DNA from 2 places in the Bradyrhizobium sp. B039 genome. Region 2 is predicted to be linked to the other one. Evidence: predicted binding sites of a transcription regulator. Region 2 holds the regulator's gene; the other holds the start of a gene.
The links. Region 2 encodes LexA, which represses DNA repair genes until DNA is damaged. Its sites were predicted from a motif close to TGTTCNNNNTGTGTTCNG; they were not measured.
Positions count from the first base shown of each region.

Region 1 (5,782 bases), 2.5 Mb from region 2:
GCTATCTCGACCTGGTCGGCGTGACCGTGGAACGCCGCCTCTACGCCTAGCCATCGCCGCCAGAAACGAAATGAGCCGCCGGTTCCATGCCCGCGCGGCTCCAAAGTCGCAGGCTGCGTTGATAGCGTAGCCTTGGTGTACCGCCGTTACCTTGTTTGCGGCCATACGCAAAAATTTATACGCGCGATAGGGACGTCCGGCTGTGCTTTGCCTCACACATGCCGTAACTTTGTGGCTGGGTCGGCATTGAGCCGTGCCAAGAACAATCGCCAAACAATTGTAAAGTTTGCGCCAAAGCAAAGCGGCCGCGTTGCAGCACAGGTTAACATTCCCGAGACCGACCGGCATTGCGCAGAAAATGTTTCGCACAAGTGCAATGCCCCTGACGCAAACCGGAGAAATAAGCCGGGTGTGACCGAGAGGGAGATTCTCATGGAGAACGTACGTCGCTACCGGGCGCTTGCGTCCCTCTGTCGCCAGCAGGCGGCCTATCGGCCGCTCCAGAACTGGGAACTCCTCGGCCAGGCCGAACATTTCGAATACCTCGCCGAGCTCGCGCTGAAGGCGCATTTCGATGCGTGCAATGTGCAACGCGACGAGGACGCCACCGCAACCGCTGGATGGGAGACCCCCGCTGCGGCTTGAGAGCGTCGGGCCGGCTTCGGTCAGTGCGACATCAGCGTCGGCACCGTCATGGCTTCCAGCATGGCGCGGGTGACGCCGCCGAGAACGCGCTCCTGCAATCGCGAATGGCCGTAGCCGCCCATCACCAGGAGATCGAGGCTCTCGTCGGCCGCCAGCGACAGGATGGTCGGCTGAATCTCGGAGCGGGTCGCTGACAGGCCGACCGTGCGGGTCGAGAGCCCGCGCCGGCCGAGATGTCTTGCCAGATTGCCTGCCGACACTTCGCCGGGCACCGTGTCGGCTTCGTTGATCGTGATGATCACGATCTCTTCGGCGCGGGCCAGGAACGGTGCGGCGTCGCGCATCGCGCGGGCGGCGAGCCGGCTGCCGTCCCAGCAGATGCCGATCCGGTTCGCCTTGAAGGCGCCACGGAAGGTGTAAGGCAGGAACAGCACGGGGCCGCCCGCGTGGAACAGAATCTCGCGCGGCAGGTCGTTGTCGAACGAGCCTTGCTCCGGATTCGGCTGAAGTACGATGCTGAGATCGTGCAGTCGCGCCATCTCGCCGAGCGAGCCGGCCGCGTCCGCCGGAATCGCGCCGATCGGGCGGCACGTGTAGGAAATGCCGGCGTTCGCCGCTTCGCTTCCGAACACCGCGAGCGCGGCCTCGGCCCGCTCAACTGCCCGCTCGCGTTCCAGTTCGAACACGGCCGCCACGGCGGCCCCGCCCTCCATGACATAAGCCGCGCTGGTTGCGACATAGCCGACCGCGACCGCGTCGAGATGGGCGTTGAAATGCGCCGCGAGCGAGATCGAGCCGTCGATCACGGGACGCATCGGGCGCTCGGTCGGGACGTGGACGAGAATATCTTTGTACATGGCGCGCCTCCGATGGACATCATTCGGTGGCCGCAGTCTTTCACCGCGCGAAGGGGCGGCGTTGAGCTGCATCAAATGTGCAGCCCCGATTTTTGACCCGGCCGCTGACCGCACCACCTTTGCCAAGATTTAATCGCGCGGACGGGACGCCGTAAGGTCGCGGCGGCCATGTTGCGTGCAAGGCGACACCTGACCCAACATGGACATTTCGACATGAATGACCGCGTCAATTCCGACATCACCACGTCCCGCAGGATCTTGAAGCCGCGCCGGCTCGCGCTGCTCGGCACCGTGGCCGCGCTTGGCGTGGCTGTGCTGGCGGCATCTCCCGGCTCTTCGCCGCTCGGCGTGACCTCCTTCATCGCGCCGGCCCAGGCCGCGGAAAGCGCTGCGACTCCGCCGGGCTTCGGCGACCTCGTCGCCAGGGTCAAACCTGCCGTCATCTCGGTGCGGGTCAGGATCGACCAGGACAACGACAAGAGCGCGATGCTGCAACAGAACCGGATGGATTCCGACGAGGACGCGCCGTTCGACCAGTTCTCGCGGCAGTTCGGCTTCCGCCTTCCGGGTGGCATGAACGGCATGCCGCGCCAGCGTCACCAGATGGTCACGGGCGAAGGCTCCGGCTTCTTCATCTCAGCCGACGGCTATGCCGTGACCAATAACCACGTCGTCGACCACGCCGAGTCCGTGCAGGTCACCATGGACGACGGGACGAGCTACACCGCGAAGGTGGTCGGCACCGATCCGAAGACCGATCTCGCGCTGATCAAGGTCGATGGCAAGAAGGACTTTCCCTTCGTCAAGTTCTCCGACCAGAAGCCGCGGATCGGCGACTGGGTGGTCGCGGTCGGCAATCCCTTCGGCCTCGGCGGCACCGTGACCGCCGGCATCGTCTCGGCGAGCGGCCGCGACATCGGCAACGGCCCCTATGACGACTTCATCCAGATCGACGCGCCCATCAACAAGGGCAATTCCGGCGGCCCGGCCTTCGACATGAGCGGCAACGTGATAGGCGTGAACACTGCGATCTTCTCGCCGTCGGGCGGTTCGGTCGGCATCGGCTTCGACATTCCGGCCACGACCGCAAAGCTCGTCGTCGCGCAGTTGAAGGACAAGGGTGCGGTCACCCGCGGCTGGCTCGGCGTGCAGGTGCAGCCGGTGACATCAGAGATCGCCGACAGCCTCGGCCTGAAGGAGGCGCGCGGCGCGATCGTCGACAATCCGCAGGACAATAGCCCGGCGGCAAAGGCCGGCATCGAGGCGGGCGACGTCATCACCGCCGTCAACGGCACCGCGATCAAGGACTCCCGCGATCTCGCCCGCACCGTCGCCACGCTGGCGCCGGGCACGTCCGTGAAGCTCGACGTCTTCCACAAGGGCGCGAGCAAGACGGTGACCCTCGCGCTCGGCGAGCTGCCGAACGAGCGGCAGGCTCAAGGCAAGGCCGACGAGGGCAAGGCGCAGCCGGGCAACGGCACGCCGCGCCTCGGGCTCAGCCTGGCGCCGGCCGGCGACGTGCAGGGCGCCGGCCAGAAGGGCGTCGTCGTCACCGAGGTCGATCCGCAAGGGCCGGCGGCGCAGCGCGGCATCCAGACCGGCGACGTCATCCTCAATGTCGGCGGCAAGCCCGTCGCCAATGTCGGCGACGTCCGCGCCGAGCTGGCGCAGGCGAAATCGTCCGGCAAGAACAGCGTGCTGTTGCAGATCAGAAGCGCGGACGCGACCCGGTTCGTCGCGGTGCCGCTCGCGTAAGTCGAGCTCCACCAGCGCAAATCCAAAAGGGCGGCCTTCGGGCCGCCTTTTCTCGTTTGCATCCGGGATACCAACAGCCCGCCGATAACATTCTCGTTAACGGCAGCATTGGTGACGGGTTCGTCCGAAAAAGCCGCGTTCGCTCGTCAGAGTTCGAAATCGCGTGTCGCCTTGGCGGCAATGAAGACGCCAAGGCGAGCTGCTAGAGTGGAACTTCGGACGTCCGGCCGTTTTGTGGAACCGGCCGGCGGTTCGTATTTGATCGGTGCCGACATGGATCGATTGAAGCTCTCGCTGAGATGTGCGCTGCTCGTGGCGCCGCTCGTACTGTCGGCTGGAAGCGCCCTGGGGCGTGATGACGGCCGCTACGCCGATTCGCCGCTCAAGCCCTGGTTCGACAGTCTGCGCAGCCATCTCGGCCCGTGCTGCTCGGATGCCGACGGATTTGCCGTCTCCGATCCCGATTGGGAATCGCATGACGGGCACTATCGCGTCCGCCTCGATGGGCAGTGGGTCGATGTGCCCGATGAAGCCGTCATCACCGAGCCGAACCGCGCCGGTCGCACCATGGTGTGGCCGGTGAAGACCGCGTTTGGCATCTCGATCCGCTGCTTCATGCCGGGCAGCATGATCTAGCGCCGATTGCCACTACCGCTTGGCGGATTTGCGCTTGGACGTTTTCTTGGCTGCTCTCTTGGCCGTCTTCTTGGCAGTTTTCTTCGAGGCCTTTTTCGGGACCTTCTTGCCTTTCTTGCGCGCCTTCGACAGGCCGATTGCGATCGCCTGCTTGCGGCTCTTCACGCGTCCGCCGCGACCACCGCGGCCGCTCTTGGCCGTGCCCTTCTTGTAGCGCCGCATTTCGCTTTCGACATCGCTCCCGGCGCTGCGCGAGTAACGGCGCTTCTTTGCCTTGCGTGCCATTCAGATTCTCCCTTGGCCGGGAGAAAACCATTCGACACAGGCATGGTTCCGAAGGCGCGCCCGCAACGTCCGGATGCGCGACGCAGCCTGGCTAGAAGGAATTCGCCAGTTCGATCTCCGCCTCGAGCACCTGGATGCGGCGCGCAGCTTCAGTGAAGGACAGACCCCGATCATATTGCGTGGGCTGATAGGCCTCCTCGCTGAGCCGCTTCAACCTCAGGCCTTGTGCCCGCGTCATCTGCTCCGCGAGGAAAACCCTGGCGTCGTATTTACCTTGAACCTGCATCTGGCCTCTCCGTTCTGAAATCGTGACTTGACTATATGTTCTTATTTTGTTCTAACAAGCCATGGACAACAGAATTAATGAAATTCGACGTAAGATCAGTGCCTTGAGGCTGGAAATGGCTGATGTCGAGGCGTCCGTGCGCGAGCTCGTCGACCGCGATCGCGACTGCACAGAAAAGGCCCTGGCGCAGATGGATCTGCGCCGGAAAATCAATCTGCTGATCGGCGAATGGAAGGCGGCTGGTGGTGGTGATGTCCTGCCGGATGTTCGCGATCGTGTACGTCTTCGTTCCCTCAAGAAAGCCGCTGATCCCGTGCGCGCAATCGTGCGTCGCTGAGACATTTGGGAGCGTGCCGTGGAGGAAGACCCGGACACGTACCGGATCTTGAGACTGCGCGCCGAGATCCTGGAGCTGGGGTCCGCGATCCGGCAATTGCAACATGAGGGTCTCGACGACGCTGCGGCCCAGCTTCTGATCGCGCGCAAGCGGGCGCGGCTCGACCATCTCGTGAAGACAAACTCCGCAGGCGGCCCGAACATCGCCGACATCCGGCGCAGCTAAAGGCGTGCGCCGACGATGTGGCGTGAGAAGGATTGTATCGAACAGCAAAGCAAGAAGGCCCCGCGATCACGGGGCCTTCGATGAACGGCGGCGAGTCTACTTGGTGTTGCCAGTACCCTTGTTCGTCATGGTGCCGCCCTGATCGGAGCCGGGACCGGAGCCGCCCTGACCGGAAGGATCGGCGCCCTTGGATTTCGTGTTGGCGCCCGTCGTCTGCGAGGACGACGTCGAGGATTCATGTTTCGCCTTGTGCGACTTCGCCTGTGCGGCGAACGGGGCGGCGGCGATGCCGGTTGCCAACATCACGGCGAGGGCGAGCTTGGTCGTCTTCATGCGCAGGAACTCCCTGAGTTAAAATGACGCAGGCAGCCAACTGCCATTCGCCGCAGGAGTTCCCGGCAAAGCAGCCTCGCGGGTTTCACGCGCGCTTCAAAATTCCTTGTCCTCGGCGATGATGAACACGATGCCCGTGAGCATCGCGCCGATCGCGAACGTCGTCACCAGCGTGACGACGAAAACGGCCGCGGCCGAATCTCCGCCATGGTTCAGCAAATTTGCCACCGCCGGGTTGGACAGAATGAGCACGAGACCGAAGGCGAGGCCAATCGCCGCGCCCATCATCGCGTGCGTCAAGAGCGTGATGATGCCGGAAGGAGAGATCAGCCTTGGCGACTTTTTCGGCGACTTTTTCGCGCCCATGGAACCGCCCTCGATCTTGCATGCAACGCAGCCGGCGATTGCGGGTTCCATCGGCAT
Region 1 is NZ_CP152416.1:2,457,407-2,463,188, forward strand. It holds gene AAFG50_RS11645 (EAL domain-containing protein) at 1-50, shown strand, start outside; gene AAFG50_RS11650 (hypothetical protein) at 433-645, shown strand; gene AAFG50_RS11655 (universal stress protein) at 666-1,502, opposite strand; gene AAFG50_RS11660 (Do family serine endopeptidase) at 1,716-3,257, shown strand; gene AAFG50_RS11665 (hypothetical protein) at 3,531-3,893, shown strand; gene AAFG50_RS11670 (DUF6496 domain-containing protein) at 3,906-4,178, opposite strand; gene AAFG50_RS11675 (DUF3072 domain-containing protein) at 4,270-4,464, opposite strand; gene AAFG50_RS11680 (hypothetical protein) at 4,580-4,801, shown strand; gene AAFG50_RS11685 (hypothetical protein) at 4,820-5,026, shown strand; gene AAFG50_RS11690 (hypothetical protein) at 5,123-5,359, opposite strand; gene AAFG50_RS11695 (hypothetical protein) at 5,456-5,725, opposite strand; gene AAFG50_RS11700 (hypothetical protein) at 5,667-5,782, shown strand, end outside.
Region 1: the regulator LexA is predicted to act here: its motif matches at 4,501-4,518, upstream of AAFG50_RS11675 (DUF3072 domain-containing protein).

Region 2 (5,782 bases):
GATCTCGGCGGATTGGATTCCGGAAGACGCAAATCATACCATCTCGCCGGCCACGGCCGGCGATGGCAATTTCAATCCCGGCCCCGACCTCTGCGCCGGGGGGAGGTGCATCAGCCGATCGGCAGGCGTGTGATCGTCGGCCTGTCAGCGATGATCTCCGGCTTGTGTTCACGCTCGCCGGCCGGCTGGGTCACCGGCAATTGCAGCACGGTCGCGCGCTGGCCTTCGACGAGTTGCGTCACGAGTACGTATTTGCCGTCGGGGAATTCGATCGCGTCATGATGGCGATCGGGAATGTGCGGATCGATCTTGCCGAACTTGCCGACGCGGGAGTTGATGGTGCGCGTCCAGATCCAGCGATTGTCGTAGCGGACGTTGTCGGCGAAGGCGAGCTCCGTTCCCGGCAGCAGGCAGACCGCGACGGACATGTCGGCCTCGGAGGCGAAGCCGCGCGTCGAGGTGCCGCGGAAGGTGGTCGTGACGATCGTCTCGCCGACTTGTGCGGGACGCGTCGCGACGGCATGCAGGCTGTAGTCACACATCGGGTGCTCCTCATTCAGGGATAGCGACCCGCGCCTCCTTCGGAGGCACTGGCCTCTATCAGAGTGGAAGCATGTTAGCGTCTTCTTGGTTGTAGGCAAATCTGCGGCTTGGCTCCGCAGGCTGCCATCACAATATCTTTTTCAAATGCGTCAGGAACAAAAACCGCTTCCGTGCATTTGGCGTGCATCTTCGTCAGCGACCAGCAGGTGCCGACCAGCCCGAATATTGCCAGGCGGGTTGCGACGGCTGCGCGACGGCGTTGCGGGCATTGCGCAATTGCTCGCTCGTCGTCTGCGTTGCCCTGCGGGCATGGTGCGACTGTGCGGCGAAGGCTTGCGACGCGGATGCTGCGATCAGCGCCACCGTCAAAACGATCTTGCGCATTGATTGTCTCCTCGATCTCCAGGGCCACGAAGCGATGAGGGCTTCGTGCGGCGTGGCGAGGATGTAGCGCTAGCGGAGGGCCGGATAATCTGAGCAAAACCAGAAAGACTATCCAGCCGGAGCGGACAATCGTCCGCTCCAATCGTCAACGCGCGGGTCGCCAACCGGCGGGGCGCGCTTTAGGTGATTGCTTGAGCATGATCTCCGCGCAAGCGCGTCCTGCGCTTGTCGCGAGGGAAAACCGCTGCGCACTTTGCGCTAACGCGGCCCTCCAGTCCGGATCACACTCAGTACTTCCGGTACAGGCCGATCAGCTTGCCCTGAATCTTCACCCGGTTGGGCGGCAGGATGCGGACCTCATAGGCCGCATTGGCGGGCTCGAGCGCGATCGAAGCGCCGCGGCGGCGGAAGCGCTTCAGCGTCGCTTCCTCGTCGTCGATCAGCGCCACCACGATGTCGCCGGTGTCGGCGCTCTCATTGCGCTGGATCAGCGCCATGTCGCCGTCGAGGATGCCGGCTTCGACCATCGAGTCGCCGCGCACTTCGAGCGCGTAGTGCTCGCCCGAGCCGAGCATGTCGGGCGGTACGCTGATGGTGTGGCTGCGGGTCTGCAACGCTTCGATCGGCGTGCCGGCCGCGATACGGCCCATCACCGGCACCGCAACGGGGCGTTCGCCCTCGTCCGCGCTGGAGCTCGCTCGCACCTTGCCGAGATTGCCCTCGATGACGCTCGGCGTGAAGCCACGGCGGTTGCCAGCGGCGGCCTGCAGCTCGGGCAACTTGATCACCTCGATCGCGCGGGCCCGGTTGGGCAGGCGCCGGATGAAGCCGCGCTCCTCCAGTGCGGTGATCAGGCGATGGATGCCTGACTTCGAGCGCAGGTCGAGCGCGTCCTTCATCTCGTCGAAGGAGGGCGGCACACCGCTTTCCTTCAAACGCTCGCTGATGAATCGCAGAAGCTCGTATTGTTTGCGCGTTAACATCTCGACCAAATCCCCCGGTTGATGTCGTTCGATTCCGAGACGGTGAATTCAGCGGCGAGCCGCCAGATGCTCGAAACAAATCATGAACGGACACTATATGTTCGATATGTGTTCCGCAACTGCTTAATTTACCGTGAACGCGACAAAGTTCGCGGAACGCGCAGGACCAGTGCGTTCAGGCGGGCAGTCGCAGCACCTCGCAAGGCGCGCCTGCCTCGACCTTCGGCGCGAACGGCGCGCGCACGAGAAGTGCCTGCGCCGCAGCGAGATTCGCAAGCAGCGAGGAATCCTGATGATTGACGGGAAGGGCGACAAGCATGCCGTCGTCGCGCCGCTCCAGGCGCGCACGAAGATAGTCCTCGCGCTGGTCATTGGCACCGACATCGCGGCCGAGCACGGCGCGCTCGCGACGATGGTGAATCACGGCGCGGCCCGACAGGGCGCGAATCAACGGAACCATGAACAGGAAGCCACACACATAGGACGACACGGGATTGCCGGGCAGGCCGATCACACCCATCGCCCCTAGCCGGCCGTGCATCATCGGCTTGCCCGGCCGCATCGCGATCTTCCAGAACGCCATCGCAATGCCTTCGGCCTTCAGCGCCTGCTGGACCAGATCGTGGTCGCCGACCGAGGCGCCGCCGATCGTGATCAGGATGTCGGCGCCGCTCTCTCGGGCACGGCGGATGCCGGCTGTGGTGGCCTCCAGCGTATCGGCGGCAACGCCGAGGTCGATGGTATCTGCGCCCTCCTGGCGGGCGAGGGCGTGCAGGGCATAGCCGTTGGAATAGACGATCTGGCCGGGGCCCGGCGTGGTGCCCGGCATCACCAGCTCGTCGCCGGTGGCGAGGATCGCGACCTTCGGACGGCGGCGGATGGGCAGGTCCGGGTGGTTCATCCCGGCGGCGAGCGCGAGGTCGCGCTCGGTGAGCCGGGTTCCCTTGCGAAGGAGCACGTCGCCCTCGCGGAAGTCGACGCCGGCGGGCCGGATGTGCCGACCGGCGATAGCGGCTTCCTTGATCGTGATGCGCTTGCCCTCGGCGACCGTATCCTCCTGGATCACGACCGCGTCCGCGCCGGCGGGAACGACGCCGCCGGTGAAGATTCGTACCGCTTCGCCGGCGCCGACCGCTCCCGCGAACGGCCGGCCCGCCGCGACCTCGCCGATCATGGTGAGCTGCGCGTCGACCCTGGCCGCATCGGCTGCGCGCACGGCGTAGCCGTCCATGGCCGACATCGCCTCGGGCGGCTGGGTACGCCGCGCCGCGACGTCGCGTGCGAGCACGCGGTGGTAGGCCTCGTCGAGGGGAATCATCTCTTCAGGCAGCGGCTCCGCGCCGGCCAGCACCGCGGCGAGCGCGTCAGAAACCGGCATCAAGGCCACGGCGAAACTCCTGCTCGGAAAGTCTGGACGAATGGGCGGCAAGAGTTCTAGCCGAGCGCGGGCGATGAAGCAAAATGGGACCGGATCAGGATTTATCCTGCTTGATCCGTCCAGTCATGAGGGACCGTCAGCCCTGCCGCGGCATGATCTGACGGACGAGAAAGACGGGAACGAGCGTGGCCATGGCAAGGACGACAATGACGGGAGCCACGGCCAGCATCGGTCAACGACCGGTCTGGCGGTCCGGACGGAGGTCCGGCGCCACGTCGGGAGCCACGTCAGGGGGCTTGGGGCCTTGATCCTTGTCGGGCAGCGGATCGGCCTGGGATTTCAGGTCGGCGGCCTTGCTGATCAGCTTGGCGGAGAGGTCAGCATCCGAAGTCGTTCTGGCGAATTCGAGCAGAAGAGAGGCTTGTTTGGTGAGGTAGGTCTTGCCCAACACGATGATACGTCCGTCTGTAGAAGTCCCAACGGACTCAAGAGTCCGGAAGCGGGCATTCCGTTCCCGGAACTCTGTATAAAAATGTACAAAGCGATTTGGTTCCTCATCTCGGCCAGATCGGTTTCGGGAGCTCCCCGGTTTCACCCGCCGGCCGATGCGTCTCGATCAGATTCCCAGCGCCTCGAGCGCGTCGCCGACATCGCGGGGCGAGGTCACATGCACCGCGGTCAATCCGCGCGCCCGCGCTCCCTCGACGTTTTCGGCGAGGTCGTCGAAGAACACGATGCGCCTGGCGGGCACACCGATGGCCGCCACGACATGGTCGAACGCCGCCGCGTCCGGCTTGCGCAGGCCGATGCTGGACGACAGGTACAGCTCGCGGAAATGGCCGAGCAGGTCGGCGTATTCCTTCGAGAAATGGTCGACATGCGGCCGGTTGGTGTTGGAGAAGGCGTAGAGCGGCATCTGTTTCGCCGCACGCGGCAACAGCTCCGCGACATCGGGCATCTCACCCGCGAAGATCGCGTTCCAGCCCTCGAGGAATTGCGCATCCGAGATGCCGATCCCGAGCGAGGCGCGTAGCGAGGCGAAATACTCCTCGTCGCTGATCTTGCCGACCTCGTGCAGCCGATACGCCTCGCTGTCGCGCACATAGCGGGCAATGATCGCCTCCGGCTTGCAGCCGGCGTGTCTCGCCCAGCAGGCGATCGCCTTGGAGAAATCGATGTCGAGCACGACGCGCCCGAGGTCGAACAGAAGCGCATCCGCGCTGCCGGGAGAGAGCGAGGTCATTGCGTCCTTTCGGATCAGTACCGGTAAGGCTCGTGGTCGAACAACGGGAACGCGCTGAACACGCTCGGCGCGTTCGTTGCGGTGGCTTGGTGCAGGCAGGACTTGTTGACCTCGGCGAACGAGGTGGCGCCCAACAGGCCGAGGCAGCGCAGCACCTCGTCCTCCAGAAGCTCCAGCATCCGCGTCACGCCGGCTTCGCCGGCCGCCGCCAGCGCCCAGCATTGCAACCGGCCGATGCCGACGAGGTCGGCGCCCGCCGCGATCGCCTTGACGATGTCGGTGCCGCGGCCGAAGCCGCCATCGACCATGATCTTGGCGCGGCCCTTCACGGGCTCGACGATCTCAGGCAGCACATGCATGGCGCCGCGGCCGTGATCGAGCTGGCGGCCGCCATGGTTGGAGACGTAGATCCATTCGACGCCGTGATCGAGCGCGATCAGGGCGTCCTCGGCGGTGGCGATACCTTTCAGGATCAGCGGAATCTTGAACTTGTCCTTGATCATCTTCACGGTCCGCCATTCCAGGCCTTTCTGGAAATCGCCGCCGGTGGCGCGCAGGCGGCTCTCGCGAACGTAGCGCTTGGCGATGTCACGTTCGCGACGGCTGTAATGGGCGGTGTCGACGGTCAGGCAGAAGGCGGCGTAGGCGTGCTTTTCGGCCCGGCTGACGACATCGGCGACGAAGGCGTCGTCGCCGCGCACATAGAGCTGGTAGAGACGCAGCGCGTCGGGGGCGGCTGCGGCGGTCTTCTCCAGGCCAGGCTCGGACACCGAGCTCAGCATGTGCGCCGCCCCAAAGGTGCCGGCGGCGCGCGCGACGCTCGCGGCGCCATCCGGATTGAAGATCTCGAGCGCGCCGACAGGGGCGAGCACCACCGGCAGGCGCATCCTGCGGCCGAACTGCTCGACGGAGCCATCGACCTTGCGCACGTCGCGCAGCACGCGCGGGCGAAAAGCGAGCTCGTCCAGCGCCATCCGGTTGCGGCGCATCGTGGTCTCGGTCTCGGCGGCGCCGACGATATAGTCCCAGGCATTCTGGTTGAGGTTGGCGCGTGCTTTGCGGATGAATTCGTGCAGATTCTGGAACGGCTCGCTGCTGGCGCCGAGTTCGACGTTCCTTTCCGGCTGGATGCGGGGTTTTTCGTTCATTATTATCCTCCCGAGAATTTGAAGCCTTGTTTCATCGCCTAACCCGTCCGGCTCTCCAAAACCATCCTAAAATCGCATAGCTGCGAGGCGCGGGCGATCGACC
Region 2 is NZ_CP152416.1:4,916,630-4,922,411, reverse strand. It holds gene AAFG50_RS23005 (hypothetical protein) at 111-542, opposite strand; gene AAFG50_RS23000 (hypothetical protein) at 736-927, opposite strand; gene lexA (transcriptional repressor LexA) at 1,215-1,910, opposite strand; gene glp (gephyrin-like molybdotransferase Glp) at 2,086-3,297, opposite strand; gene AAFG50_RS22985 (hypothetical protein) at 3,521-3,739, opposite strand; gene AAFG50_RS22980 (HAD family phosphatase) at 3,905-4,531, opposite strand; gene AAFG50_RS22975 (alpha-hydroxy acid oxidase) at 4,546-5,679, opposite strand.